Regions from separate parts of the Paenibacillus sp. JNUCC31 genome, predicted to be linked through region 2. Evidence: riboswitches for the same ligand, from Rfam matches in the RefSeq annotation. Region 2 holds a riboswitch; each other region holds the start of a gene.
The links. Region 2 has a riboswitch for cyclic di-AMP ahead of JNUCC31_RS01275 (3D domain-containing protein). Riboswitches for the same ligand answer to the same signal wherever they lie in the genome.
Positions count from the first base shown of each region.

Region 1: another riboswitch for cyclic di-AMP. It lies ahead of JNUCC31_RS22330 (HAD family hydrolase); the one in region 2 lies ahead of JNUCC31_RS01275 (3D domain-containing protein).
Region 3: another riboswitch for cyclic di-AMP. It lies ahead of JNUCC31_RS26145 (C40 family peptidase); the one in region 2 lies ahead of JNUCC31_RS01275 (3D domain-containing protein).
Region 4: another riboswitch for cyclic di-AMP. It lies ahead of JNUCC31_RS15175 (C40 family peptidase); the one in region 2 lies ahead of JNUCC31_RS01275 (3D domain-containing protein).

Region 1 covers NZ_CP062165.1:5,151,493-5,159,300, reverse strand. Annotated here, with positions in the region: gene JNUCC31_RS22340 (Nramp family divalent metal transporter) at 1-1,158, shown strand, start outside; gene JNUCC31_RS22335 (HAD family hydrolase) at 1,323-2,012, opposite strand; gene JNUCC31_RS22330 (HAD family hydrolase) at 2,190-2,588, opposite strand; cyclic di-AMP (ydaO/yuaA leader) riboswitch at 2,706-2,881, opposite strand; gene JNUCC31_RS22325 (glutathione peroxidase) at 3,246-3,722, shown strand; tRNA gene JNUCC31_RS22320 (tRNA-Leu) at 3,867-3,949, opposite strand; gene JNUCC31_RS22315 (urease accessory protein UreF) at 4,367-5,068, shown strand; gene JNUCC31_RS22310 (hypothetical protein) at 5,346-5,549, shown strand; gene JNUCC31_RS22305 (nitrogen regulation protein NR(II)) at 5,577-6,227, shown strand; gene urtE (urea ABC transporter ATP-binding subunit UrtE) at 6,253-6,948, opposite strand; gene urtD (urea ABC transporter ATP-binding protein UrtD) at 6,926-7,735, opposite strand; gene urtC (urea ABC transporter permease subunit UrtC) at 7,698-7,808, opposite strand, start outside.
Region 2 covers NZ_CP062165.1:319,072-326,879, reverse strand. Annotated here, with positions in the region: gene JNUCC31_RS01290 (M20 family metallopeptidase) at 1-775, opposite strand, end outside; gene JNUCC31_RS01285 (ABC transporter substrate-binding protein/permease) at 956-2,419, shown strand; gene JNUCC31_RS01280 (amino acid ABC transporter ATP-binding protein) at 2,406-3,128, shown strand; cyclic di-AMP (ydaO/yuaA leader) riboswitch at 3,354-3,550, shown strand; gene JNUCC31_RS01275 (3D domain-containing protein) at 3,553-4,215, shown strand; gene JNUCC31_RS01270 (polysaccharide deacetylase family protein) at 4,350-5,138, opposite strand; gene lpdD (prenylated flavin chaperone LpdD) at 5,295-5,639, shown strand; gene JNUCC31_RS01260 (PspA/IM30 family protein) at 5,760-6,431, shown strand; gene JNUCC31_RS01255 (DUF350 domain-containing protein) at 6,525-6,926, shown strand; gene JNUCC31_RS01250 (DUF4178 domain-containing protein) at 6,950-7,456, shown strand; gene JNUCC31_RS01245 (DUF4247 domain-containing protein) at 7,468-7,808, shown strand, end outside.
Region 3 covers NZ_CP062165.1:5,903,486-5,911,293, forward strand. Annotated here, with positions in the region: gene JNUCC31_RS26115 (glycosyltransferase family 4 protein) at 1-830, shown strand, start outside; gene JNUCC31_RS26120 (YkvI family membrane protein) at 921-1,979, opposite strand; partial or broken gene JNUCC31_RS26125 (xanthine phosphoribosyltransferase) at 2,185-2,769, shown strand; gene JNUCC31_RS26130 (hypothetical protein) at 2,867-3,196, shown strand; gene JNUCC31_RS26135 (hypothetical protein) at 3,318-3,536, shown strand; gene JNUCC31_RS26140 (carboxymuconolactone decarboxylase family protein) at 3,654-3,983, shown strand; gene JNUCC31_RS26145 (C40 family peptidase) at 4,092-4,556, opposite strand; cyclic di-AMP (ydaO/yuaA leader) riboswitch at 4,562-4,693, opposite strand; gene pelA (pectate lyase) at 5,101-6,060, shown strand; tRNA gene JNUCC31_RS26155 (tRNA-Leu) at 6,327-6,410, shown strand; gene JNUCC31_RS26160 (X2-like carbohydrate binding domain-containing protein) at 6,687-7,808, shown strand, end outside.
Region 4 covers NZ_CP062165.1:3,513,015-3,520,822, reverse strand. Annotated here, with positions in the region: gene JNUCC31_RS15185 (M1 family metallopeptidase) at 40-2,031, shown strand; gene JNUCC31_RS15180 (hypothetical protein) at 2,042-2,884, shown strand; cyclic di-AMP (ydaO/yuaA leader) riboswitch at 3,137-3,274, shown strand; gene JNUCC31_RS15175 (C40 family peptidase) at 3,278-3,748, shown strand; gene JNUCC31_RS15170 (GNAT family N-acetyltransferase) at 4,145-4,639, shown strand; gene JNUCC31_RS15165 (c-type cytochrome) at 4,789-5,148, shown strand; gene rbsK (ribokinase) at 5,484-6,470, opposite strand; gene JNUCC31_RS15155 (4a-hydroxytetrahydrobiopterin dehydratase) at 6,516-6,812, opposite strand; gene JNUCC31_RS15150 (hypothetical protein) at 7,062-7,355, opposite strand; gene motA (flagellar motor stator protein MotA) at 7,590-7,808, shown strand, end outside.

The DNA of each region.
Region 1 (7,808 bases), 2.7 Mb from region 2:
GATATTGCGGGTGGTTCACAGTTTGGGTATACCTTATTATCCGTTATTTTGATCTCGAACCTGATGGCAGTTGTGCTGCAGTCACTCGCTGGTAAACTCGGAATTGTTACGGGTAGAGATCTGGCTCAAGCCTGTCGTGAACGGTTCAGTATGCCTGTCGTCATGATGTTATGGATTTTGTGTGAGCTTGCGATTGCAGCCACCGATCTTGCGGAGGTCATTGGTTCAGCGATCGCGCTTAAGCTGCTCTTTAACATTCCCATGTTATATGGCGTTATTATTACCGCAGTTGATGTACTGGTCATTCTTCTGTTGCAAAATAAAGGTTTCCGCGCATTGGAATCCCTCGTCATTGTGCTGATGGCTACCATCGCCCTCTGCTTCGGTATTGACCTGTTTCTCGCTAAACCGGATATGGGCGGCGTCATGCATGGTTTTGTACCCAGTGCCGAGATTTTGCAAAATCCAGCCATGCTCTACATCGCTATCGGAATTATCGGTGCAACTGTCATGCCCCATAACCTGTATCTGCATTCTTCCATCGTGCAGACCCGTCAGATTGAACAGACACCCCAGGGTAAAAAAGAAGCGATTCGGTACTCCACCATGGATTCAACCATCGCTTTAACGCTGGCCCTGTTCATCAATGCAGCCATCCTGATTGTATCAGCTGCCGTGTTCCATAGTGCAGGCATGACCCAGGTTGCGGAAATTACAGATGCCTACCATCTGTTGACACCTCTGCTGGGTACCACCATTGCAAGCATCCTGTTCGGTGTAGCGCTGCTGGCTTCAGGCCAGAACTCAACACTCACCGGAACGCTGTCCGGGCAGATTGTAATGGAAGGATTCCTGAACATTCGTATTCCGGCCTGGCTTCGTCGTCTGGTCACACGCCTAATCGCCATCATCCCGGCTGTAATCGTTACAGCCATTGCCGGAGAGCACGGAACAGAGGAACTGCTCATTCTGAGTCAGGTTGTACTGTCGCTGCAGCTGCCCTTTGCCGTCATCCCGCTGGTGATGTTTACGAGTGACAAAAAAAGCATGGGGGCATTTGCCAATAAGTTATGGCTCAAAATCATCTCCTGGATCATTGCCGGAGTTATCGTTATCCTGAATGTGTATCTGATCATCCAGACCATTCTGTTATTCTAGGTAAGCGGCAACTAGCAATATTTTTCATAACTCAAAAAGGCTGATCCTCTCAAGTAACATATCTCTTGAGTCGATCAGCCTTTTGTATGGTGTTGGTGCAACTTGATCCTAATCCTAATCCATATCTATATCCATATCGATTAGATCTCATATAACGCTATAGGTTAATTGTCTGATTTCTGAGTTACCAACAACGGAAGTAGTTCCTCCAGTGATTCAATCGTCCAGTCGGGACGATCTTCGTCTGCAAGCTCTGGCTGAAATCTGCCATAACCCTGTAGAATTCGGATCGTATGCATGCCCAGCTTCTTGGCCGGAATAATATCATTATCAATCCGATCTCCAATCATAACCGCCTCTTTGGGTTTGCACCCTGCCTGTTTCAGCGCCACAGCATACAGTTCAGGATCAGGCTTGGACACTCCTTCTTCAGCCGAACAGGCCAGCACATCCACATACTTGCGCAAACCATAGCTATCCAGCCGACTCTCTGTTCCCGGGCTTTGATTAGCAATAATGCCAATCTTATAGTGTTGCGACAACGTCTGGAGAACAGAACTGGCTGACGCGAAGGGGCGCTCAAGCTCTTTGCGGAACTTCAGCTTCTCCTGGATCTGTTCGCGGTGCCCCTCATCACTGATTAGGGTTCGAATAGCCAATTTCATCGGCCATTGCTCATAATTTCGATAAGAGGCGGCAAATAGCTCCCGCACCGTCTGCATCTCCACCTGATAACCAAGCGCACAAGCCTCACGCACGAACTGACCGATAATATCATCCACCGGCTCCCATTCGTCCACGAGCGTATCCCCCACATCAAAGAACAACCATTTTATCCCACGTACTTCCGGCACGCCTATTCCTCCTCGTTAGCCACAGGAAATTCTTATCCCCATTTCCCAAACCATAAAAAAGAAGACCCACCATCATGCATGAGTCTCCTCAAGATTCCGTTTATTTATGATTTCAATTATAACAGGCAGCTGACACCGGATCAATCACAGGTATGGAACAGGAACAACAACTAAACACTACCCATTAAGCAGGAACCCCACTTCCCCATTTAAAGAGTACACAATCCGGTCAGCTCCCATCCCCCGATAGATCCCTTTCGGATGGCTCTGTTCTGTAATGACACACAAGGACTTGGATGTCCATGAGCGGCAGATTTGCAAATATCGACAGGTCAGGTTTAGGCTATTTTCAAAAATAAAAACATTGCCGACACTGCCTTGCGGCAAAAACCATTTCTGAGCTGCAGCCGTGTTCATGCGAATGACATGCTCCACACCGATTCTCCGGAGCCTGCGCTCTTCACCTGCACTGTTGGTCAGAACGGCAAACGGCATTTTTTTGTACATCAGCAATTTGATAAATTTACGTCCTGCTTCATTTGGAGCAGTCACTAAGATCATCTCTTTATCCATCATTCGTTCCTCCCTTGGCGTGAAAAGACAACAAAAAAGAAGCGTGGGGGACCAAGGCCTCCCGGACGCTTCTTCATTAATCCACAGCAAAAAGACACTATGAACCAGCGTACGGCTTGTTGCCTCTCCCTTTAACGCTTACGAGGTTAGCTGACGGATTCGGACGCGAGAGTCGCCCTATTTCCGGCTGTCACCGGAAAATTCACCCCATGGATGCCTACTGTCCTGGACAGTTCATCCTGTTGGTTCCCCCGTTTCCCACCCATGAATGAATGGAAACTCAGCGATTAAAACATCGTTCCTTTGTGAACATAATCAGAGCGATATTATCGTTTGTTTCGTTTTTCATGTAAAATTTAATTTAATTGGAATTACGATATGAATCATACACCCATGCCCTACCGGTGTAAAGTCTGTGCAGATCACCGAATCGGTGGATTTTTGCCATTTCACTTCAATAATAACGCTTACAACATATCCATTCTCTACCCATCTCGTCAAAGCTCTCTAATTCTCCCTTTAGCGAAATTCACATAGCTAATCATTCACTGTTCATACACGAAAGGCTTACATTGTGCTAAAATAAATTTAAATTTTGCAATATTTAATTGTCATCAATATAATAGGAGATAAGAAGAATATGAAATGGAGGCGATTCTCATATCAGTCTACGACTACAAAGTAAACACCCTTCGCGGTCAGGAAGTTGAAATGTCCAACTATCGTGACAAAGTACTGCTTATCGTGAACACAGCAAGTCAATGCGGTCTCACGCCCCAATTTAAAGGGCTGCAAGAACTTCAGGACAAATTCAAAGATTCCCCATTTGAAGTTCTCGGATTTCCAAGCAACCAGTTTGCACAGGAAAAAGGCTCTTCGGATGATATTGCCGAGTTCTGTCAGATGAACTATGGTGTCAGCTTCCCGATGTTTGAGAAAATCGATGTGAACGGTTCAAGCGCTCATCCTCTATTTCAGCATCTTACCAAAGAAGCACCGGGCGTACTTGGCTCCAAATCCATCAAATGGAACTTTACCAAATTTCTTGTGGATCAGAATGGACGTGTTCTGAAACGGTATGCCCCCAAAACAACACCTGATAAAATTGAAGCAGACATCAAAGAATTGCTTAAATAAGTTAAGGCCATCCGGACCCTGCAGACAGAATGAACCTGCAAACGGGGTAAACGGATGACCTTTTTTGTCTGAACCATTTATACTGTAAAAAGCCAAAAAAAGAAGCTCCCCGTATGGGAAGCTTCTTCTTCATCGTTCTTATGATGCGGTCGAGAGGACTCGAACCTCCACGGGCATACGCCCACTACCCCCTCAAGATAGCGTGTCTGCCATTCCACCACGACCGCATGTCGTAAATAATCGGCAACAGAATTGATTATACCCGGTTCATGTTTAAATGTAAAGCATTTTTAATATTATCCTTTCAACTGCGATTTTCCTTCCATAAATCGTATTATCTCGTCATTTTCTCCTATGAACCGCATATGATTAAATTTGATCTCGTTTAATATTCGATTCGGCTGATCCCCCCTACTTTTATAAGAGACAGACAACTCATTCACTTTTCCAAATATAACATTCATAGTTATATAAATTAACATTATAAGATTCCCAAATTTAAAAACCAAGAAACCATTGACAAAAAGCGGATATTTATGTGAATATATATATTATATAATTCGGATTTACACACATAAAGCGAACTAAAAAGGAGTTTAATGTTATTTAACATAACATTAAACGAACGTAGGAGGCGAAAGACTGTGAACCGTGGGAATAAGCTGCTCGATTACGTCAAACTGCTTGATTCCTCTATCCAGGTAGGAGGGTTCACCCATTCCTTCGGCATGGATACCCATATCACTGAAGGGACCATTCGTAGTGCCGAAGATCTTGAATCATTCATGCGCTGTCAATTGCACCCCAGCATCGTCCGTCTGGAAGGCATGGCGATTAAAGGTATCTACACTGCCACAGATCATAATGACGCGTGGCGTACAGCTCTCATCGACAAGCTCGTCCATGTCCAGCGGACCCCAGTACACCTCAGAGAACACGCCTCCACAATGGGCAAACGACTGATTAAGCTGGCTCACGCACTCCACCCCTGGATTGATTTTAGCGAACTTGAACAAACCTTGGCTAAGTATGAATCCGTTGGCTGCCTCTCCACTGTTCACGCCTGGATTAACCACCACCTCGATATCCCTGTCGAGGAGGCGGCCCTGGGTTATCTGCATTCAGCCATGAGTGCCTGCATAACCGAAGCCTCCAAAGTCATCCCCCTCAACACCAATACAACACAGGACCTGTTGGTTCGCCTGGCCGCAGACCTGGAGCATGAATGGCATACCGTCAGCGCCTCCGCTGCGGATGGACTGGTACAACCAACCTCAATGTCCATGAAAGCATTGTTCCCCAGCTTTCACATGCTTGGAGCAGGACTTCACGCCTACAGGGCGTAATCTCTCCCCCCTTCGCCTCCATATCACTCACCTCCTCATACAGTAAGACACAAAAAACACGCCGCAACCTCCTTGCTGGCGTGTTTTTTATGTCAGTTATGTTGCCTATTTAACGCATTTACGCCATTTAACATATTAAAATACACTTATTTCCGTCTTTTTTAATTGTTAGATGACGCAATTACGTATATAATAAATCTTACAGCTCGCATATCCATATATTTTACATCAAGAATGATTGGCTGAATACTACATTCTAACTGAGGGGTGAACCCTTTTGAACAAAAAGAAACCTGTTACTCCGTTCGGTTGGGCGATCAAACGACGGCTAACCGAACTCCAGGTCGACCAGAAGACATTTTGCGAACAGCACGGCATTCCGCCATACCGTCTCTCCAATCTCATTCACGGCACACGCAAAGCAACCCGGTTCAGGAACCAGGTCGCAGACATTTTGGAAATTCCTGATGATTTAAGATAAGACTTCTGCCAAGGAGGACCTCATTTCATGAGATATTTAATATCCGATCTGGAGAGATTATCGTTCCAGTCCATGCATCACCAGCTCATCATCGTTGACCACAACTGGATCATTCGAAGCTGCAACACCGCTTGGCAGCAGGGGCTCGGACAGCCGCCTCCCAAGCTGGACATATCAGACACCTCCAGAACACCTGAAACCTCCCATTACCTCCAGCTCATGGAGGCGTGGATATCACGCGAGGAGAAAGCAAAGAATGCGAAGATTGTTCAAGAGTTGAAAAATATCACCAAACCCTTTAACGACTGTTGTACATACGAGATTTCCATTCAAACGACCCACAGGGAGCAGCGCTGGTTCCGTCTGGAGCTCACCCCGTTAAGGCAGGCCGATCCAACTCTGCTGTCCGATCTTGCCCTAATTGCTCACACAGATGTCACCGAACAAAAACACATAGAACAGCAGCTAAAGAAGGCCCTGTCCGAAGTTCGCACATTACGCGGGCTGCTACCCATCTGCGCTGTCTGCAAACAGATTAAGGATGAACAGGACGCCTGGAACTCTGTCGAGAGTTATCTGGAGAAGCACACACATGCCGAATTCACCCATGATATATGCCCGGATTGCATCCGGCGTCTATATCCCAAGTACTCCAACATTCTGGACAAGCGCTCCTAAACTCATCCTACGCCATGAACCTTAGCTACACAGACAGATGGTGCTCAAACTGCGACATATCCAACTCTCGCGGCGTTCCTTGCAGTGCAATCGCTCCTTTGTCCATTACATAGATATAATCTGCAGCACCGCGTACAAAATCAATGCTTTGCTCCACCAGCAAGATAGAGATCTCGCCCTTTGCCTTAATTTGCAAAATGACCTGCCGGATATCCTCCACGATGGAAGGCTGAATGCCTTCTGTCGGTTCATCCAGAAGCAACAAACCGGGCCGGGAAGCGAGCGCACGGGCAAATGCCAGCTGCTGCTGCTGCCCCCCACTCAGATCACCACCCTGCCGTCCATACATCGTGGCAAGCACCGGAAACATCGCCAGCACATCCTCCGGGAACGTCTTCACACCCGGAGCGCCGGTCTCCAGTCCCAGCAACAAATTCTCCTTAATCGTAAGCTGAGGGAAAATTTCCCGCCCTTGCGGCACATAGCCAATCCCCGCCCTGGCCCGTTTGGCTGAGTCATGGGCGGATAACTCCTCACCTTTCCACTGGATACTGCCCTTGCGTGTTTTAAGTAGTCCCATCAAGGTTTTCATCAGGGTAGTCTTTCCCACGCCATTGCGACCCATCAGACACACCACCTGACCTGGCTCAACATCTAGATTCACGCCCCGCAGTACATTGCTTTCCCCATAACCGGATTCAATTCGTTTCAGTGACAGCATGGTCATCTCTCCTTTTGCCCAGGTACACTTCAGCCACCCTCGGATCTTCCTGCACTTCCGCCATCGTTCCTTCCTTCAAGAGCTTGCCTTCATGCATTACCGTTACCTTGGCCGCATACTCGCGAACAAATTCCATATCATGCTCTACCACTACAACAGACCTTTCACGCGCAATCTCCTGCAATAATCGGCCCGTCTTATGTGTTTCCTCATCCGTCATGCCTGCCGCTGGTTCATCCAGCAGCAATACACGCGGCTCTTGCAGGAGCAGCATACCAATCTCAAGCCACTGCTTTTCCCCATGTGATAGTGCCCCTGCACGCGCATCCACACGATCCTGCAGACCAATCTGGTGCTTAATCCGTTCCATCGCTGAACTTGTTTTACCATAACGTTGAATACCAAGAGCCTGTAAAGGAGAACGACGAGTCTCCGCAGCCAGCATCAGGTTCTCCATCACGGTCAGGCCCCCAAAGATCGAGGGAGCCTGGAATTTGCGTCCTACCCCTTTCCGTACAATCTGATGCTCCTTCAGACGAGTCAGTTCTGTACCATCAGCCATCTTTACCGCACCGGACACAGGCTTGGTCTTGCCGCAAATGACATCCAGCATCGTGGTTTTCCCCGCACCATTGGGGCCGATCAGAAAGTGCAAATCATGCTCATACAGCTTCAGATTCATGCCTTTGACCGCAACAAAGCCTCCAAACGCCACCGTGATTCCTTCAGCGACCAAGACCACCGGAACCTCAGTAGACTTCAGGTTTTTCCTGACTGACCGGAACATGCACAACCTCTCCTCTCCGCTTCAGCAAACGAACCACGTGACGGTACACACCAACAAGCCCATTTGGCATGAA
Region 2 (7,808 bases):
CAATCTGAATTACACGCTGGGTGAGGATATTCAATTCTTTTCTCGTCGAGGCACGTACATAGAATTGAGCCGAAGCATAATCAGGAATGATGTTGGCTGCCTGTCCTCCGCTATTGATTACACCGTGAATACGAACCGTACTTTTCACGTGTTGGCGGAACGCATTAATTCCATTGAACGTCTGGATTACCGCATCCAGTGCATTGATCCCTTCGTGTGGACTTGCAGCAGCATGTGAAGATTTTCCATGAAACTCAAATTGTACTGCGTCAATCGCCAAAGAACTGCCTGATTTCTCATACGCGTAGTACGGGTGAGCCATCAGTGCGATATCACAATCATCGAATAAACCTGCTTCAGCCATAGGTACCTTGGCACCCCGTGTTTCTTCCGCGGGCGTACCGAACACTTTCAACGTTCCGCCCGTTTCATCCAGTATGGATTTAAGACCAACGGCAGCTCCCAGGCTCATCATGCAGATCAGATGATGACCGCAGGCGTGACCAATTTCAGGGAGTGCATCGTACTCACACAGGAGGGCAATGGTTGGACCTGGCTTGGAGGCAGAATACGTACCGATGAAGGCAGTATCCAATCCAAGAACAGGAGCTTCTACTGTGAATCCGTGATAGGCAAGTTCTTCCTTTAACCGAGCAGAAGCGAGATATTCTTCATTCCCGAGTTCGGGATGGGCACCAATGTATGATGAAATCTCCTTAAAACGGGAAGCATATTGATCAATAACCGTTAAAATTTGTGTTTTGGTATGTGTCATGATGGACTCCTTAGCAAAAATGAAAATAATTCAATAATTATATCATAGTTGCAGTAATTTTTTCAGAAACAAGCTGTAATCGTTCATGTCGAAATGCATTGCATAATCATGCATTCTACTTTATAATGACTCAGGCATCAACAAGAGAAGCACACAAAGTATTATAAGGGGAGAACAGGGTTGAAATTGATTAGTCGTTACACTATGATGCTGCTGGCTTTTGTGGTTTTGCTAACAACAGTTGCACCTGTTGCATCGGCAACGGGAACCACAGGCAATTCAAGCAGTAAAAAGCTGGTGCTCGGTACAAGTGCCGATTTTGCGCCATATGAATTCCATAAAGTCATTGATGGTAAAGACCAAATTGTGGGCTTTGATATTTCCATTGCCAAAGAAATTGCGGCCGATCTTGGCGCAGAACTTGTGATCGAGGATATGGGTTTTGACGGACTGCTGCCTGCATTGCAGAGTGGTCGTGTGGATATGGTCATCTCGGGAATGACACCGACAGATGAGCGCAAGAAAAGTATTGACTTTTCCGATACCTATTATAAATCAAAACAAGTTATCATGATACGTAATAAGGATAAAGACAAATATCCTACGATGGCTGAACTGGAAAATGAAAAAATTGGAGTCCAAAAAGGCTCCATTCAAGAAACGATTGGTCAGGGAATCCCAGGCGCAAAACTGACGGCACTCGATAAAATATCCGATATCGTGCTGCAATTGCAGACCAATCGTGTGAATGCGGCGATCGTCGAAGATACGGTAGCTGCTGGTTATTTGGATGATATTATCGGACTAGCTCCTGCTATTCCGGATGAAGAGCAGGTAGAAGCGGCGATCGGGATTCGCAAGGGAAATACGGAATTGCTGAACGCTGTGAACGGGACGCTCGAACGTCTGAAAAGCGAAAATAAAATTGAGCAAATGGTTAAAGAAGCGAGTCAGTTGAATGCAGACAAGCTGGACAAAAATCAGAACATTTTTGAAGTGTTCTGGCAGTACAAAAGCTTTTATGCGACAGGTGTGGGCTACACCCTTCTACTGTCTGCACTCGGTGTGATATTCGGGGTTATTATCGGTTTGATCATCTGTCTGTTCCGTTTGCATGACGTTGCGATTTTGCGCTGGATCGGTACAGCTTACGTTGAGGTCATTCGCGGTACGCCAATGCTGGTTCAACTGATGATTATCTATTATGGTCTTGCACTGACTCTGGGTATTAATTTCACGCCACTTCAGGCAGGTATCATTACACTTTCCATTAATAGTGGAGCTTATCTTGCGGAGATTTTCCGTGCAGGTATCCAGGGGGTAGATCGTGGTCAACTGGAAGCGGCTCGTTCGCTCGGAATGGGGAGAACTGCTGCAATGCGTTACATCGTGCTCCCACAGGCTTTCAAAGCAGTACTACCGGCGATCGGTAATGAGTTTGTGACCATTATTAAAGAGTCCTCCATTATTTCGGTTATTGGTATGGTCGACATTATGTACCAGGCAAGTGTAGTCAAAAATATTACGTACCAAGGAATGAACCCATTCCTGATTGCAGCAGCCATATACTTTGTGCTGACGTTCATTTTGTCCAAGCTGCTGGGTCGATTGGAAAGGAAGTTGAGTGCAAGTGATAGACGTTAGACAATTATACAAATCATATGGAAATAACGATGTGCTCAAGGGCATTAACGTAACAATCGGCAAAGGTGAGGTTGTCGTGGTCATCGGTCCGTCCGGATCGGGGAAAAGTACATTTTTACGCTGCCTGAACCTGCTGGAGCAGCCGACTTCCGGCGAAATTAATTTTGAAGGTGTGTCAATCACAGACCCCAAACACAACATCAACGCGACTCGTGAAAAAATGGGCATGGTGTTCCAGCACTTCAACCTGTTTCCGCACAAAACGGTGCAGCAGAACATTACAATCGCTCCCATTAAAGTGAAAAAGCAATCCGTTAAGGAAGCTGAACAAATCTCGGCAGAGTTGCTCAAGACGGTCGGCCTGTCCGACAAAAAAGACGCTTATCCGAATCAGCTTTCCGGTGGTCAGAAACAACGGATCGCTATTGCAAGAGCTCTTGCAATGCAGCCGCATGTCATGCTGTTTGACGAGCCAACTTCTGCACTTGATCCTGAAATGGTCGGTGAGGTGCTGGATGTCATGAAGCGTCTTGCTGAAGGTGGTATGACAATGGTTATTGTAACGCATGAGATGGGCTTTGCTCGCGAAGTAGGAGATCGTATTCTGTTTATGGATGGCGGGGTCATTGTAGAAGAAGGAACCCCTGCTGAAGTGTTTGGTGAACCCAAGCATGCTCGTACACGGGACTTCCTTGCCAAAGTGCTCTAATTTAATTCAAACATGACAAAACAGCCTTGTCGACACACAGTCGTTAAGGCTGTTTTGTCATGTGAACATAAGAATGGATTTACATAAAAAGTAACGTTTCTGTCATCAAAGGGACAACTTCAGTCAGACTGTATGTTGAAGGATTCGCATATTTTCAGCATTTGTGATGAACTGTTTCTCCATTTGGTAACATTTACTACGACTCATGGTTACAAAATTGTGATATATTTGTTCCTGCCGAAACTTCCGGACAGGAAGTGTGGGGGATGTAATGATGCAGAATGTGCAGGGGAAGAAAGATGGCACGCTGCTTGGGGTGAATTAGGGCGTACATATAGCTTTTGATGTAATTAGGACCTATAGGGTGGTCTCCTCCATCCGAATCCGACAACTAACTTCGCAGGCACAATGAGGGAGGAAGACCATGATTAACAAGAAACGTATAGCCAAAACAGCAACAGCTTTGCTGACAGCAGCAATGCTAATTCAGGCGGTTCCGGCTCACGCTGATTCAGTTCATGTGGCCAAAGAGGGGGATACCTTCTTCACCTTATCCAAGCAATATGGAGTTGGGTTAAACACACTCATTAAAGCTAACAGTGACATTTCCGCTTACAACATCTACGGCGGTTTGAAAATTACGATTCCAGGCAAAACAAACACAGTATCTGCAGCAGCGGCTACAAACGCAAAAACAATAACTACAGCCAGCCTTGATGTCAACGCAGATAACAAGGTAGTCCAAGCCTGGGGAAAAACATTTGACTACAGCAAGTCAGTCGATGTAAAAGCAACCGCATACTCTGCCGATCCTTCAGAAAATGGAGGATGGGGTGCTGTAGATTACTTCGGTAATCCGCTCGAATTGGGCACAATCGCAGTAGACCCGAGTATTATTCCACTGGGTACGAAGGTCCTTGTAACGGGTCATTCACATCCAGGACTTCCGAAACAGGCATTTGTTGCTACGGCCCGGGATGTGGGGAGTGCTATTAAAGGTCATAGGATTGATATCTTTATTCCGGGAAGCCAACAGTCTGTGAGTACATTCGGTATTCAGGATGTTGAACTTTACATTTTGAAATAACAATAAAAAATGGCCGCACATATCCAGTGCAACTGCACGTTGAACTTACTAATTAGTAAAGGGTGTCCTTCTGTCACGATGATGTGATTGAAGGACACCCTTTTGTTTTTATACGAACTCCTTACAAACAGATCTTACTTGCCTTTTGGCAAGCCCAGCATTTCGTCCAAAGTGACCAGCTCGTACCCCCGATTGCGCAATTCCTCAATAACTTCAGGCAGCGCCTCGATAGTGCCTTTCAGATTCGAACCCACCCCGCCACCTGCATGCTGCAAAACAATGGAACCGGGTTTAACGGCCGACAGAATGTTTTTCTTTACTTTGTCTTTGCTTAGGCCCTTCCAGTCCAGGGAATCAACGTTCCAGTTCACAATGCTGTAACGTTGATTGGCTGCCCACTGCAGCTGTTGTTCGTTAATGTCACCATAAGGAGGGCGGATCATCTTGGGAGTGTAACCCGCTAAATTGCGAATAATATCTCCGGTATGTAAGATTTGTTTGCGAAATGCATTCATGGACAGCTTGCTGAATTCCGGGTGATTGTAGCTGTGATTACCCACAATATGTCCTTCTTTCACCATGCGTTTCACCAAATCCGGATGTTTCTCCGCGCGACTTCCCACAATGAAAAAAGTAGCCCGTACCTTGTATCTTTTCAAAATATCAAGTACCAGCGGGGTGAACCTAGGATCAGGCACATCATCAAAAGTCAAAGCCACCTGTTTTGTTGAAGGACCATTGGTTTTGAATGTATCGGCATATTTCTGCCTAAGCTGTCCAAGTGTCAATTGTTCTTCCTCGGATGAATCCGACTTCGAAACAGGTTTATCTTGTGGGCTTGAAGCAGCCCTTAATTGAGCAGGGGCAAAGCTCCCTCCCAGAAGAATGACCATGATGGATAACATAATGAGGCGTAGACGCATGTTAGTGCCTCCTTTTCCCAAATTGCGTTCTCTTTGGTATGCCCGGGAATGCAGTCAATTATTCGTGATGTGTGAGATGTTTCATTGCTGATTGATGGAATTCGATCCATACTTCCACCATACATATCTCAGATAGAAAAGGATAGGTGGAGCAAGATGAGCACATACGACTTGAAAACCGTTCGTATACAGGTGATTGAGGCTGGAGAAGACAAAGTATTTCTGGTGACTGGAGGAAAATCACATATTGGAGCGGTAGCGACATTTTATCCGGATGGAGAACGGGTGAGCGGGGCTACGGTGCATATTCCAGGGCATAAAGAACAAGAATTGTGTGAGAGGCTTGCACGTAAAGCGGCCATGCATTTGAAAACAGCTGTGACCGTTATAATGGGAATTCATTTTGATGCAATTACACGGATGCAGATTGATGAGATTGTGCAGACTGCAGAGAGGCTGCTTGATGAAGAGTTGATTCAATTCGATCAGCTGATTCAATAGTTTCATTGGAGCCAAAATCGTCTTTTATGATTTTTTTTGTTAAAATTGAAACGAGTAGAAGGTTGCCACGTATGTATGATTATATACAAGGATGTAATATCGACTAGGAGGAATACCATAATGTCTATTTTCAAACGATTGCGCGATTTAACGATGTCTAACATTAATTCCATTATTGACAAGGCAGAAGATCCGATTAAAATGACGGATCAATATATCCGTGACATGCAGGAAGATCTGGAAGATGCAGAGAAAGCTGTAGCCGCACAGATTGCCATTGAGAAGAAATTTAAACAACTGTTCGAAGAACAGGAAGCTCTTGTGAAAAAACGTGAAGAGCAGGCTCACACCGCTGCCCGTGCCCAGAATATGGATCTCGCACGTCGTGCGCTGGAAGAGAAGAAAGTCGCTGAAGAAAAAATGGCCGAATACAAAACAAGCTACGACCAGAACAAAGCGTCTGCTGATAATCTTCGCGGCAAGCTCGACGAAATGCGCAAACAGTTGACTCAGATGAAAAATAAACGTGAGACATTGGTTGCGCGTTACAATGCAGCAAAAGCTCAAACCGAAATCAACAAGGCAATGAACGGATTTGGTTCTGACACAGCTAGCGCGGGTATGAAGCGTATGGAAGAAAAAATGATGCAGATGGAAGCTCAGGCAGAAGCCAGCAATGAAATGTCATCCAAAGGAAAATCACTGGATGATGAATTTGAAAAGCTAGGCAAAGATCAGGCTGTTGAGGATGAACTGGCTGCATTGATGAAGCAGTACGAAAATAAGAACTAAACCTTGTATAAGCAGGGGCACCAGCGGAGGAGAGACCAGCGTTTCTCCTTCGCTTTTAATTGCGGTTCATGTTGAGATGTGGGGGCTATGTAGATGGATTTGAACATTTTGGCAATGCTGGTCTGGACGTTATCGGGTTCGGTTTTGCTGTTTGTCTTGATGTATGTAGATTCGTTGTTCACAAAATATAAGGATTTTGCCGAAGTGAAAGCGGGCAACATGGCCGTTACGACACGCATGGTCATGAAGCTTTTCGCTCAAGGTTATGTGCTCGCTACCTCCATATCGACAGCGGGTCATCTTGGAGAAGCGTTACTGGTATCTGTCGTTTCGTTTATCATTTTGTTAATTCTGGAGAGTGTGGTTCATTTCATGATTCGGACGTGGGCTAATCTGGATCTGGATACGGGAATTCAGCAGGGAAAGACAGGTTACGGTTTATTCTCAGGTGCACTTCATATCGTGGGCGCATTAATTATTGCAGCTTGTTTATAAGATAAAGAACAGGAGTAATAGGCATGAGTGTGTGGAAACGGATTAAAGGGATATTAGCGAAACCGGAACCTCCCCGGGCAGAAAAAACGATGCTCCAACTGACACCTGGTGATATCTGCGAGGTTTCACTGGTAACCTATGAAGTTGTTGGACGTGTGCATCATCGCGCACGGAATGCGGCTGTCCTTACATTGCAGGATGGTACAGCAATTCGGCACTTGCATATTGAAGAACGGGAAATGACACGTTATGCTCTCTATACACCGATCGATGGTCGGCTTGATGCACCTGATGAGGTGCCTACCTTGCTGGACCTGGATGGGCGTGCGTATCACCTGGAGGAAGAATACGGAGGAATGGTAACCACTGCAGGAAGGACACCCTATGGTCAGGCTGGAGAGCAGCTCGTATGGCAATATCAGTCGGATGATAACAAACTTCTGCGTGTGGAGTGGCAAGACAGAAGATTTACACTGTATGAGGGAGAGTCCATTCTTCCTGCGGATATCAAAGTGATTCGTTCGAGCTAGGAGAGGTTCCAATGAAAAAGCGCTTGGCACACGGATTAAAATTAATGCTGGTTCTCAGCCTTGTGATGTCCCTGTTGTCCGCGTGCGGAGCACCTTCCGTTCAGGACACATATCCGCTTGAATCGGTCAGTGGCAGTGGTAACACAACGTCCTATGTGTACCGGGCTGCCGATCGAACGGTTCCGGAGGTAGCTCAGGAATTGTCTGAACAGCGTAAACCGGATCAGATTTCGGCGGAAAATACAGAGCGGATGTTCCTGGTGTATCAGGACCAGTACTATCATTTACAACAAGACCCGAATAAACCGGAGGATACCTTGGTTGAAGTCGATTCCAAGGAATATGTTCGGCA
Region 3 (7,808 bases), 2.0 Mb from region 2:
GACTCGCGATGAAGAACGTTTTCCCGGATGTTCCCCTCATTCAAACGATCCACTCCAGTTATGAGCGAGAGCTGATTCTGAATGGACGCATTGAGCCGGACGGACCGGAGCATCAATTCCTGTTAGCCATCTATGGTGAACTGGAGCATCAGGCAGAGCGTCTGTTGACCGTGTCGGATTCTTTCCGTCGTTATCTGGTACCTTATGTGCAGCATCCCGATGTCATCGGTGTAATACCGAATGGATTTGATGAGAAACGGTTTAAGCCGATTCCTCATGACAATGCTATTCCACAACTGGTCACTGTATGTCGGCTAGTTCCGGCGAAAGGGCTGGATATTCTGTTCAAAGCCTGTGCCGAGCTGAAAGCTCGGGGACATGATTACGTGCTTCATATTATCGGAGATGGACCGATACGTCCAGATTTGGAAGAGTTGGCCCAGCGGCTGGGCATTTATAATGAAACTATTTTTTACGGATACACGCTTCACCCTGAGGAATTCATGCCTTTCTTTGATATCTTCGTTCTTCCTTCGCGGGCAGAGGCGTTTGGGTCTGTTTTTGCTGAAGCGGCTCTTAGCTGTCTCGCCCTTGTAGGTACAGATGTTGGCGGTATCCCTGAGCAGATCGAGAATGGCAGTAATGGCTTGCTGGTACCCTCAGAAGATCCGTTTGCATTGGCAGAAGCGCTGGAGAAGGTTATGCTTGACCCGGCGTACCGTTATGAGCTGGCCCGCTCAGCATGTGAGAAGGCCAAGACTCATTATTCTTTGGGCAGATCGGTCAATGAACTTAAAAAAATATATTTGCAATTTCCGAGCCAGGGCTAAGCGCTGGGGGGAAAGAAAGAAGCCGCTGTGCGAACAGCGGCTTTTGATATATTTAGGAAAATTTCCTTCCGTATCATCAGGATGTGTTATTTACAGATTTTTGTTGCGTCCGCGAAAGCTCCCCCATCGATCCATTATCAATTTTGCCCCCCAGATCAGTGCCAAACTTCCGAAAATGGGGTAAAGGATAGAGAGCAGGGAACTGAAACCAAACTGGCTGAGCGAATAACATAACAGCATGATGGCCAGTGTGATTATTTTGGGATGTACTTCGATATGCTGTCTGAGTTGGAGGGTCATTCCATAAATGTCGGCTACAAACGTACTGAAGATTTCCATGAAAATCAGAGATACATACACAGATTGCACTACCCATCCAAGCTGAAAGGCAATACTGCCCATTGGAATCTCAAACTGAATGATACCAGGCATCTGTGCCGACATGGCGAAGTGGGCGGCCATCAGCATGAATCCTACCCCTATCCCGCCCAGAACACCGCCCCATTTCAGAACCTTCCGGCTGCGAATCTGATTCCCTACCGGAACGAGTACGGCCTGGGCAAGTGCCAGGTTGAATGAACTATACAACAGGGGAGATAACCAGACCTGGATTGGATGACTGTCAGTGGTTAACGTAATAAATCGGTCTGCGCCGGGATGATGTATGGTGCTTGTAATCATAAGCAGGGAGAGCAGCAGCATCATCGGTACCACGATGCTGTTCATTTGCAGAATGGCCTGGATACCCCGTCCAAGCAGCAGATATGTACCGATAAGCGTCACAATCAGACCGGTCTGGTAATGCATACCCAGATGTTCTACAAAGACAGAACCGGCTCCAGCCAGCATGACACTGTTTACTCCAATGAGAATCAGGAGGGTAACCCACGTAATCCATTTTCCTGCTTTCTGACCGAACAAATGCTTGTTGAGATCTTCATAAGAACGTGAGCCTGTATCGTGAGCAATCAGCATCATTTTCGTACCTAACCAGACAAATAGCATGGTGGATAAGCCGATGGTCATGGTGGCCCATTTGCCATACTGGGTAAAAAACTGCAATATCTCCTGACCTGTAGCGAAGCCGGCCCCTACGACCGTTCCAATGTATGTAAATGCGATCTGCAGCACCCGAAATGCCTGTTTCATGCGCTTCCCCTCTCAGGCCCCTGAATAGTTTGGACATGCGGGTGCCATGGTACAAGGTATGCTTGACCCATCAAAGTCATGACAATCGATGTGCATCTTTGGGGTCATTTGCATGCTCCGGACAAGGGGATAGTCAATTTCGCTTGAACTGATAGCCAGATATATGATACTTTTACGTCATAGGATAGGCTTGGGAGGTCAAATAATGGAAGTATTGAAACAACGAATTTTACAAGAAGGTGTAGTCATCTCGGATCAGGTGCTTAAGCTGGATGGTCTGCTAAATCATCAGATTGATCCTGAATTGACAATGGAGATGGGGCGTGAGTTTGCTGCTCGTTTCCGAGAAAGTGGTGTAACCCGGGTCCTTACAGTGGAGTCTTCCGGGATTCCGGTCGCCTTTGCTGCTGCCTATGAGCTGGGTGTTCCGCTGGTATTTGCCCGTCGCAAAAAAACACTTTTCTAGGCTGACCCCGACGCCTACTGTGAAAGAGTACCTTCCTTTACTAAAGGAATCGTAACGGATATCATGGTATCCCGCGAATACATTCATGAGAATGACCGTATTTTGTTCATTGACGATATCATTGCCAATGGAGATGCCGCTCGTGGTGTCATCAAAATTATTGAACGTTCGGGTGCGGAACTGGTTGGATTCGGTGTCGTGGTCGAGAAATGTTTTCAGGCCGGAGCACGTACCATTCGAGAACAGGGCATCCCGGTTGAAGCGTTGGTACGCATTCGTTCACTGAATGACGGTACCGTGCAATTTGATGATAATGAAATGTGACATTTTAAAGGAATAGGGCCTAATTTTTGAACAATGCCTTTGCATGACCGCCGATTTCATTTATAATGGGGTTATGTTAGGGAGAGGAGGCAACACCATGGGGAACCAACCGGCAACAGAACAATTTTTTATTGATAAGCTGGCGGAATCGAAAGTTCATTTTGAACGTGCCCTGGATTGTAAACATACGGAATTCGATGACCTTTATCCCTATATGATTGAACATCCTCAATTTTTCTGGTACAAACGCTACGTTGCCTGGTCAGAATTGCTGACGATTGTAGGCTTGTGCGAAGAGTTGTCCTTCTCTTGGAAAGAACAATTTACACCGCATCAAGTGGAGTACCTTGAAGAACGTGTGATGTCCGCCAAAGTGCTTGATTTTTGGTTTGAGAAGAACGACAGCAAAGAGCACGCGCAGCGGTAACTTTCAGTCGGGACATACTTTCGAATGACATGACAGTCCAATACAGTCACGTGAGACCTAAATGACTTTTCATTTAGGTCTCTTTTTGTAAATAATTTTTTGGAAAGTAGGCGCCGGGAATATGATCAGTGATGAAGAATTGGATGCACTGCGTTTATCGGGTGAAAAAGTAAGAGTGGTACGAGACGAGATTCAGTCGAATGATGTGACGGGCATTGTCGTAGCCTGGGACGGGGAGCAGGTGCTCATTCGCCGTCAGAATCGTCGTGTGGTCAAACTCGACCGGAATTATCGGTATCAATTATTCAGCGAACCACGCAAGAGCCTGCTCGAAGAATAGGACATGCCTTTTTAGGTTCATTTACCATGGATGATTTGGCATAATTGCACCTCTCGGGAGAGAAGATAGGTACAGTGAGAGCTTGTAACATATCAGCCGAGAGGATGTGCGGTAACCTTGACACTAATGAATGATAAGGTTCATGCCTATAAGGACCAGATTGGAGAATTAAGCGACGTGCTGCCTTCCGTGGTGAAGTCTTATCATGAGTTCACAGGAGAATGCTTTCAGGCAGGAGCGATGGATGCCAAGACCAAACAGCTGATTGCACTGGGCATCGGATTGTTCGCCAACAATGAGGTGTGTACGTTTTACCATGCGGAAGAGGCCCGTGCCAAAGGAGCGACCGACCAGGAGATTATGGAGACGGTTGCTGTAGCTGGAGCCGTAGGCGGCGGTCATGCGCTGTCACAGGGTGCGATGAGAGTCCAGAAGGCCTTGCATTAAAAAAGATGTATTGCAGCCTGATTATAACATCATGCCTATGCATTTGTAGAAAATCAATGTAGACAAAGAAAAGGCTTCGGTAATAACCGAAGCCCTTTCGTGTTCAACTTATATTTTGCCAAGCATCTTATTATACATAAACTGCCCTGTTACCCGGCGTGCTGTTACATAACGATCGTGGAAGTAAGGGGTGGATAATTGGGTGATGCTGACACCCTTGCTGCTTGAAGCGTGAGCGAACTGTCCGCCACCGATATATACACCCGTATGTGAAATGCCGTTGCCCATCGTATTAAAGAATACCAGGTCACCTGTACGCAGATTTGCTTTGGATACCGGAGTTCCGGCCTTAGCTTGTTGCTGGGAAGTGCGTGGTAATTCAATGCTATATTTGTTGAAAATATATCTCATAAATCCAGAGCAATCAAATCCAGCCATTGTCGTGCCGCCCCATTTGTAAGGTATGCCAGTCATGTTGTTAACGACGGTGTTAATACTGCTTGCCTCTGTGCTTGCTGCACCGGATGTAAATAGAACTGCTGCTCCAAAAATGGAGATAATAAGTTTTTTCAAAATCAATGTTCTCCCTTCGATGCCTACGGAGTTAGCTAAGGGTTCGGTAGAAGGTTCCCTATATTTCCTATGTATAAGAATAATTCACCCAAAATGGTTCCCCCGTTTTCAAACATGAAACTCGGCAAATGAATAATTAAGTTTTTGTAACCTTTTGAAACTATATTGCATAAATGCGAAAATGTCAAACGGGTTTTAATCCCTTCTTAGTACCTCAATGTTAACGGAATTCCAGCTTTCCATGTAGAAAAAACTCGGAAGTGCGTATCTAACCTATGACAAAAAAGTAACAACTGTTTCAAATGGATAGAAACTGGACAATGAATTGCTTTTTCGCAAGGGTTTGGATAACACTAACAGGAATCAAAGTAGTTGTTACATGTTGTTGTGAATATTGACATAATTCATTGTTTTGCATAGAATGGTTTTATCCAATCCACATATTGGATAAAAAGAAAAAGTTTGATTTTATAATCAAATATAAGGAGGGTAGGATCAGGGAAACAGTTTGCATAAAATGAATCGGGAGAGGTGTTCTAATCTGATGTTTAAATCAAAAGTAAGGTTTGCATCCTTTGTTATGGCTTGTACAATGGTTCTGTCTGTTATTGGAATAGTATATCAGCCAGTTGCGAAGGTATCTGCTGCAGACGCCTCGGGAACGACAGCGAGTATTGCTGATATCTTGAAAAATCAGCGTGCTGACGGAGGATGGAAGAAAGATTATAAGGAAACAAGCGGCGAGTGGGCAAAATCCACGATTGATAACAAAGCTACATACTCAGAAATCAGAAGATTAGCAAAGGAATTTAAGAAGACTAATGACCCGCGGTATTCGGCTGCTGCCATCAAAGGAATCAACTTTCTACTAAACATGCAATATTCCAATGGCGGATGGCCGCAAGTATACCAGAGCTCAGGTTATCACAAGCACATCACCTTCAACGATGATGCCATGATTAATGTCATGTACATGCTGGATGAAGTAGGTGCACGCAAAGGTGACTTCTCATTCATCGACAGCTCTCTTGCGGATCGCAGTAAAAAATCAGTTGCCAAAGGAGTAGACGCTATTCTGAATACACAGGTTGTCGCTAATGGCAAACTGACTGCATGGGGACAGCAACATGATTCCAGTTCCCTTAAACCTGCAGGAGCAAGAATTTACGAAGTGCCTTCTCTCAGTGCTGGAGAGAGCAGTACGATTGTGAAGTTTTTGAAAACAAGACCGTCAAACTCAAAAATTACAGCTTCAATCGAAGCGGCAGAAACCTGGTTCAACAAAGTGAAAATTACAGGGTACAAATATGTCAGAGAAAACGGGGATAGTAAACTCGTTGCTGATTCAGGTGCAGCGCCCATTTGGGCTCGTTTTTACGAAATTGGAACAGATAGACCGATCTTCGTAGGACGTGATGGGGTTGTGAAATACAAGCTTAGCGAAATCGATAAGGAAAGAAGAGGCGGATATGCTTGGTACGGTAACTGGCCTTCCAAGATATAGTTCTTTCACGCTTTTCATCAATTTCAATCAGAATCATAAAATAAACAATAACAATAATTTGACTCATACTTAATATCCAAACAAAACCAAGGGTAATACAGTGCTTGTTAACTGTGTTGGCCTTGGTTTTTTGTTTTACATGAAATGATGGATGAATACAGCTTTAAATATAGAATGAAAAAATTTTTTTTTTGTTGACACATATTATTCCACATGATATATTATTTCTTGTCGCCGCGATATAATATCTCGGAGATATGAGATACGCGGTCGTGGCGGAATTGGCAGACGCGCACGGTTCAGGTCCGTGTGGGCTTACCCCCGTGGAGGTTCGAGTCCTCTCGACCGCATCATATGTAAGGTGAAAAAGGTTCCTAGAATGGCATTTGTGCCATCAGGAACCTTTTTTTGTTGGTTTACGTTTTTAGTAGGTTTTCCTTTGTTTATTTATCCAGTAATGGAAAGATGTTCGTTCTGCGACGGTTTGCCCCTTTAATTCAGGTTATTTGTACGTAAAATACCGAATTGTACCTATTCTGTGCCTCAGGCATCCACTATTCTTTTCTCGTATGGAAGCGCTATCAACCATGATTTGAATGACCAAATTCAGAGGGGGTAGGGATAATTTGAAACGAATCGGAAAAAGGATGGCAATGTGTTTTATGGTATTCGTGATTGCGGCAGTGCAGTTCGGGATGATGGGGACGAGAGGTAATGTGGCACAAGCAGCAGATAAAAGTCTCGCCCAAAAGCCGTATATGGGCTGGAGCAGCTACAGCATGCAGGTGTATGACGGGGCGGGTAACTGGACATCGGCCGAGAGCATTAAGAAGCAATCAGATGCCATGCGTGAGAAGCTGCAGGCCCATGGCTATGAATACATTAATATTGATGCTGGCTGGAACGGGGACGAGGATGAATATGGCCGTCCTATTCCGAGTACTGTTCTTTATCCGAACGGATTTCAGGAGGTCATTGATTATGTCCATAATAACGGGCAGAAGATCGGGATCTATCTGATCCCGGGATTATCAATCACCGCCTATAACAAAAATCTTGAGGTTTATGGGACGGGTGGAGCATGTCGTATGCAGGATATCGCGGTAAAGCCGCTCGTTGTTATGGATGCTTGGGATTCGTACACGTACAAAATCGATTTTACGAACCCATGCGCACAGAAGTATGTGGATTCCATTGCCGATCTTCTGGGCGAGTGGGGCATTAACTTTGTCAAATTCGACAGTGTAACTCCGGGATCGGGAATCAATAACTTGAGTCGGGATGCACGCGGTGATGTGGAGGCGTGGTCCAAAGCCCTGGACAGAAATAACATCTGGTTTGAGCTTTCCTGGGCGCTCGACCATAATTACGTGGATTTCTGGAAAAAGTATGCGAACGGTTGGAGAATCGACTGGGATGTTGAAGCCTACGACAGCAGTAAGGGCTTAACGGAATGGTCGAGCATTTCACGTTTATTCCCCATCGCTGCCATCTGGTGGCGCGATGCAGGTCCAGGGGGTTGGAACGACTTTGATTCCCTGAATGTCGGGAATGGCTCGATGGATGGTCTGACCAGGGACGAGCGGAAGACCGCTACCACGTTCTGGGCAATCTCTTCAGCACCGCTTTATTCAGGTAATGATCTGACCAGGTTGGACAGCTATGGACTGGAGCTGCTTACGAATGATGAAGTCATTGCGGTCAATCAGGCCGGACGTCCAGCCCATCCGGTTTCCATGGACACCAAA
Region 4 (7,808 bases), 3.2 Mb from region 2:
TACATGCTGTAGATGCTTGTCAACGGGAGGTATTTAACGATGATTCCACGACGCGCCAAGAGCTGGCTCACCGCAATTATAGCCCTATGTGTACTTACCGGAGGAATATGGCTCGCTCTGGGTTCCACACGTTCCAATCCATCCGAATTGCCTACGCTCGCACCGGAATCGGGCAAGCCCCCGGCTCCCGTCAATAACCAGACACCTCCAGAAAGCGTACAGACCCCAACCGCTGAGGTATTCAGCAATCGTGTAGTGGAATATCACATGGATGTGAAGCTGGTAGACGGGAATGTGCTACAAGGCACCCAGACATTAACCTGGACACATCCAGGAAAGAAAACCGTCAGTGAGCTTTATTTTCACATGTATCCCAATGCGTTCTCTTCTGCCGACACCACCTTTATGAAGGAATCCGGCGGGAAACTTCGCGGCGATACTATGCCTACGAACGGTTATGGCTCCATGAACATTACAGATATGAAAACAGAAGACGGGCTCTCTCTCTTGCACCGAATGCAGTATGTGCAACCGGATGACGGAAATATAAAGGATACTACGCTCATTAAGGTACGGCTGCCCAAACCTGTCAAAGGCGGCGAAAGTATCACGCTCCACACCCGATTTGAGGTCAAGCTACCGAAAATCTTTGCCCGTATGGGGACGGCGGACCATTTTGTGATGGCAGGTCAATGGTTCCCCAAGCTTAGTGTATATGAACCAGCAGGCACCCGAGGACGAACTGCCGAAGGCTGGAACCTGCATCAGTATCACGGCAATTCGGAGTTCTACTCTGATTTTGGCATCTATAGTGTTCGTATCCGGGTACCGGAAACATACAAAGTGGCTGCTACAGGATTTCCAACCCAGCAAGCTGTGGTGAAAAACGGGGAGAAAATCTATCAGTTCTATGCCGATGATGTACACGACTTTGCATGGTCAGCCTCTCCTGATTTTGTGTATGCAGAAGAGCCGTTCTCTGCTCCCAATGTGCCCGGTGTACGAATCAAGCTGTACCTCGACCCTGCTCACCAGGATTTGAAGAAACGGTACTTCTACGCAGCCAAAGCAGCGCTATCCAATTACAGCAAGTGGTTTGGCCCTTATCCGTACTCTACCCTTTCCATCGTGGTCCCGCCAAAATCGGGGAATGGTGCAGGCGGCATGGAATACCCCACGCTGGTTACCGCCTTCGGCGCAGATGATTCCGCTCCTGGTTACGATCTGGAACGCACGGTCGTGCACGAAATTGGACATCAGTATTTTTACGGCATGGTTGCCAGTAATGAATTTGAAGAGGCTTGGCTTGACGAAGGATTCACTTCTTATGCAGAAGACAAACTGATGGAACAGGAATACGGACTGATCCCTAATCTGCCTGTGCAATCAGGTCTTATCATTTCTCCGGCTTCACTAACACAGGAGGCTTGGAAGTTTGATTCCCAGAATCATTACGCAGCCAATGTGTACACACGGGGTAAGCTTGTATTGCTTGGGATTGAACAGCAGGTTGGTGCAAAAACAATGGAACGCATTCTCTCGACCTATGTGAAGAAGTATCGTTTCAAACACCCTACCTCTTCTGATTTCCAACACGTCGTGGAGCAAGTGACGCGCATATCCTGGACCGACTATTTTAATCAGTATGTGTACGGGGACGGCATGGCCGATTTTGCAGTGGAGAAGATTACCGTGAACCCTGTCTCGAAAGACGGCCAAACGTTGTATGAGTCTTCCGTTACGTTACAGAAAAAAGGCAGTGATTATACAAAAGTACCTGTTCGAATCGTGTTCGAGGATGGGAAGATCATAACCAAGGAATGGGATGGTAGCGACAAACGCATTACTTACAAACTAACCTATTCTTCTCCCGTGTCCTGGGCTATGACAGATCCGCTGTACACAATTGTACTGGAGAATCGGCATCTGAACAATTTTCTGAAAGCCGGACTGGATGAGCCAACCAAATCCCGCTGGAGCATGAGCGCAACCAAACTTATAGAGGCCATATTCGGAAGTCTGTCATGGTGAGGTGGATACAGTGAAAGCAAAAATACGTGAAGGCTGGTTTCTCGTCCGTCAGCATATGTTCATTGCAGCTCTCTTATTTATCTATCAATTAATATGGGGATACTTCCTCTATCAAATGGTACAGTCGGCTGTGGTGCCTTTGCTCCTGCGTTATCCGGAGCCTGATGCTGGAGAGTTAAGCACGATGTTATTCAAAATGGAGAGCCAGCTCAGCCTGTCAACGAGTCCGGAGGTTCATCGCTATCTTTGGATTCTGGGGGCCATGTTGCTGCTGAGAATGCTCATCAGCCCTCTCATTCAGGCAGGACTGCTCTATTCGCTCCAGCATTTTAATCATTCAGAAGAACGCGTTCCATTTATGCGCGGAATTAAACAACTTTGGAAACCGATGCTGTTGCTGTACACCATTCGCACAATATTACTGCTGCTGCCTGCCTACTGGCTCGTACCCAAACTGTACTCCATTTTTATGGACGGCTTTCATTCATTACATCTGCTCTTGCCGGGCATTCCCTACGTGGCTGGCTGGATTGTATACGGGTGGGTTATCCATTATGCCCTGCTCTATATGCAGTTTGGTATCTCAGCTCCTGACGAGGAAGGCGGAGTCCGTGGCACCTTACATGCTGTATGGATAGCACTACGTCATGTCATCGCTCTAAGCGGTATCGCTATTCTTCTGGGCGGACTCCATCTGCTGGTCTTTGGAGCCTTTACTTCTGCCTCATGGTTAGTAACCGGTTTAACTGGTCTTATACTACAACAGACGTATCCACTCGCCAGATGTCTGCTCAGTCTATGGAAAATATGTGCGCACTTCCGATTATGGCAGTCCAAGACGGTCAAAGGTTAGTATGAACGGTTAAAATGATTGACCTCTCTATGTAAAAGCTACGTTCGCCAAATGTTGCTACATAAGCAAACCTCGACCTTTCCCCGTCAAAGGTCGAGGTTTTTTTTGCTAAATTTATTGCTAAACGTTGCCAAACTGATATACCTCTGTTACAATAATCGCAGTGAGTTTTTAGTAACAACTTTGTAATCTTTACCTTCATATTTGTAACTACTTAAAATTTAATCGTCATTTCTTGATTTCACAGGTGCATAACTAGCATAGCCAAATTCCTAGCACCTGGGAAGCGGGGGAACCAGTTATGGGTGAATTGATCTTGCAACAGAGGGATCATAGGGGACCTTCAACCGAATCCTTAAGCTAACCTCGCAGGCATTGGAAGGGGTATATCTCTTGTTTAAAAAGAAATTAACCGCAGCTGTTCTCAGCATTACATTCGCATTATCGCTTGGAGCAGGCAGCGCATTCGCAGATTCAAAAATGGACCAAGTCATTGATTCAGCAATGGGAACAACATACAAAAGCGGAGGAACAACGCTTAACGGCTTTGATTGCTCCGGGTTCACAAGTTATGTATTCGACAAGCTGGGCATTGATCTGGCTCGCCAATCCAGTTCCCAATTCGACATGGGTGACTCGGTATCCCGTATGGAAATGAGACCAGGCGATCTGGTATTCTTCAATACAACGGGCAAAGGGGTTTCGCACGTAGGGATCTTCGTAGGAGATGGAAAGTTCGCACACTCCTCTTCTTCCAAAGGTGTAACAATCAGCGCTTTGAGCGAAAGCTACTGGGCCAATCGCTATGTTGGCGCTAAACGCATTATGAGCACGGACGCATATGAGACTTTGGCCATCGACTAGGGACAAGCTGAGCAACGTCATGCTGTAACCATAACACTACTGTAACGAAGCATATTAGAACCGTCTGGTACATTCTCCGCAGGAATGTATCCGGCGGTTTTTTTGTGCTTTGTTTCCTTCAAAAGTATTCGGGATAAACTATCCAACCTAACTTTACTATTTATAGGGCTATTTTGTATTGCTTCGTCCGTGCTCTTATAATGTTTTTACCCATCCCACTCTAATATAAACGAATTTACCAGAACTTTTGTTTCAATTTTTTTTAAAAAACGAGGACTTGCCAAATGAACGCCTCTTTTGTAGAGTGAAAACAAGCTTAGCTATGGAATGACATATCTATATGGACAAATTCAAAATCATTATCGCTTGTTCACAATGAGAGGAGCGTGCAGTTGTATGGATGAAGCCTCTGTGACGTTTCACGTTGTGCCCATGCAAGAAGAACATGCGGAGCAAATCTGTGATTGGCAGTATGACCCGCCTTATAATATTTATAGCTGGCTGCCCTGGGAGCAGATGAAAGCACTGGAAGTTGAATTTGGGGATGCCCAACTGCGGAAGGAACAGTATGCGGCGGTGCTGGGAGAGGATCAGCAGGTCTGCGGTTTCGCTCAGTACTTCCCACTTGAGGGTGTCACCCGCATCGGGCTTGGTATGCATCCCGGACGTTGTGGCCAGGGCCAGGGGACGGCTTTTGTATCGGCTATTGTACAGGAGGCGATTCGCCGAAATCCTCTGAACGAAATTGATTTGGAGGTGTTAACCTGGAATGATCGGGCTATTCGTGTCTATCAAAAGGCTGGATTTGTCACGCAGGATACATACGAGCGTCAGACACCAAGTGGTTTGAAACCTTTTTATTGCATGGTCTATGAAGGACCTCGGGGATAAATAAATCATAAAATGGCACTAAAAAGTCCCCTGTTATGTGATTAGTTCAAAAAATTACCACAAAATGCTATGATGTCACTACAGGTTCCGTTATAATGATATGGATAGTTTCAGGTTAGATGATCTTCATTCTGGAGGGGACATAAGGGATGCACAAATGGATCATGAGCGGGGTATTTTTTGCAGCGTGCGCTTTAGCTATTGTACTAATGTTTACGCTTCCAGGAAAAGAGGAAGTGGCAGAAGAAGCGAAACCAACCATGCCGGAAGTTACAATGGATGCAGGACAGGCTGAGACATTGGTCAAAGCAAACTGTATTACCTGCCACGGTGATCAGCTTCAAGGGGGCATGGGCCCTAGTCTGCAGAAGATTGGAAGCCAGGACGATGTGGAAAAGATTTATACCACCATTGTCAAAGGTAAAAGCGGCGGTATGCCTTCGTTCAAAGACAAGTTGAAGGATGAAGAAATCGCGAATGTTGCGATGTGGCTGGCTGAGAAGAAATAAGGCAAGAAGGTCAAGGCGAATCAATGAGGTCAGATTACAGGTGTGTTAAAGCGAGGGACTCCAACCGTCCCCCGCTCTACACGCATGCTCTAAGCCACCATGGCTCTGGACGCACCACGTAGTCGATTCTATTCCAGTGTTGCTGAGTTTATCCATTGTTCATACTGAGAAGAGGCTCTTATTCCCCCTGCCGGGAGAGGTAAGAGCCTCTTGGTCATATTCACGTGTAAACGCCATAGGGTGCTCCTCTGGTAAGAAACCTGTGCCATCGCTACCCCGGTTCGCATAAGCGATCCCGATACGGCCGTCTATAGCACGTCCTAAAGTGTCATACATTATGGCGTTTTGGCCTGCTGCTCAGCCAGGAAAACCTCCACTTCACGTGCGGACGGCATCCCGGACTGGGCGCCGAGCTTCGTCACGGACAACGCGGCCGCGCCCATGGCGAAGCCTACAGCCGCGTCGAGCGTCTCTCCGCGCGCGAGGGCTACCGCCAGCGCGCCGTTGAAGCAATCGCCTGCGCCGGTCGTATCGACGGCGCTTACGGCGTAGCCGGGCGCACGGCACGCGCCGGCGCGCCCTGCCTGTACGCGGCCGCCAGGTGCCGCCGCGTACACAGCCCCCTCGGGGCCGAGCGTCGTGACGACAGCGGCCCCGAGGGATGCGGCGAGCTCTGCGACCGCCGCATCCACGTCTTCCGGCCGGAGTTCATCCCGGCCGGTGAGCACGGCGAGCTCGCTGCGGTTTGGCGTGACAACGTCGACGCACCGCAGCAGCTCCTGGGGCAACCCCGGCACCGCAGGCGCCGGGTTGAGCACCACCAGTGCGCTGCCTTCAGCCGCCAGTTGGGCGGCGCGGGTGACCGCAGGCAGCGGGATCTCCAGCTGCAGCAGCACCGATGCGGCTGCAGTCAGGCTTTTTACCGTATCCGCTTCCTCCAGCATGGCAGGTTCAAGTCGCCCATTCGCTCCGGGAATGACGATAATCCGATTATCTCCTTTGGAGAGCCAGATGGAGGCCGTACCAGTGACGGTATCATCCAGTATACGAACCTGCGAGGCATCTGCTCCGCTCTCCACCAGACTGTGTAACAGACGTTCACCAAAAGCATCCGAACCTACCGCTCCCACCATCGTTGTCTGTCCGCCCAGTCGTGCTGCAGCAACAGCTTGATTGGCGCCTTTCCCACCAGCCAGATAGTGCAGTTCCTCCCCGCTTACCGTCTCCCCCTCTTCGGGAATGATATCGGTTTTCACCACAAGATCCATATTCAGGCTGCCTACGACAGCAATAAGAGGTTTGTTCTGATTATCGTCTGACATGGTTGCTTCACTCATTTCCGGTAGTACGTTAATAACCGATCCCGGTTATTCCGACCTCATTTTCTCAAATGCCTCGTTATATTGCTCTGCTTCTTTAATGTCTACAGATGTTATACCGCCTTCATCCCATGATGTGAGACGCAGCGTGACTGTTGTATAGTCAATCGTAATAAAAGGGTGATGATTGAATGCTTCCGAAATCGCTGCGACCTCGTCCACAAAAGCAATCCCCTTCATGAAGTTGGAGAATACGAACTTGCGGACAATCCACCGTCCCTCTTCCAGTTCCCAGCCTTCCAGCCTCCCCAGATGAGCTTCGACTTCCTCTTGCGAAAAAACCATACGTTATCTTCCTCCCCATATGATGGCTCATCACAGACACCTGCCGTGCTGCCACCGAAACCTTTGGCGCTATCACAGCAACCCAACGCATAGGTCAACCGCCCTGCGGCTCGCCCGTTTCATGACTATCATCTTACCACGGACAAGCCCCAAAATCCAATATAACGAATGGCATTGGGCCCAATAGCCGCAAGGCTTTAGGGGATTCAAGCGCCTGATTTTTCGAGTCAAATAACGAAGACGCATCTACTAAATCAGCGGCACAAATGTCAGCTCTTCTTCCCCAATCAAAATATTAATCCGGTGTTGATTCTTGTCGTGAATAACCACGCCACTTCCTACCGGTATAAGAGACTCGGTTCCCAGCGCATAGAACAGATCTTCCGCTAACGCTTCATCTACTTCAAGTTGCTCCCTCTCCCCCAGACGCGACCATTCCTCCGCATCCATTTCAAAGAAAACGTAGCGGTCCGGTATTCTCCCTATGGCCTCTGTCAAATCTGTCAATATTCCTTCATAATCCCGTCCATGCTTTACGCCCATTGGCTTTTCACTCCTGTTCGGCCCCTTCGGAGCGGATTTGATCTTATTATACCTGAAAATAACCCTTAAAAAAAAAGACCTTCTGGTCGATAAATACTATACATGACCGTTTTAACTGTTTCAGCATCTAAAGGGGATGCCTAACGTTTAGCGGATTGCGGCGTAACGTTCGTCCGGAAGCCCGAATAGAGCCGCTTGAAAGGATTCAATTTTATCTCATGGATGAGGTGTATGATGGAAATTTCAACGATTATCGGACTAGTTTTGGGGCTGGTTTCACTTGTACTGGGTATGTTCCTAAAAGGCGCACCCCTGATCAACCTGGTTAACAACCCGGCAGCCTACGTTATTATCTTTGTTGGTACGGCAGGAACCATTTTCATGGCATTTCCTATGTCTGAAGTTAAGAAAATCCCTAAGCTCTTTGGGATTCTTTTCAAAAAGCAGCAACTG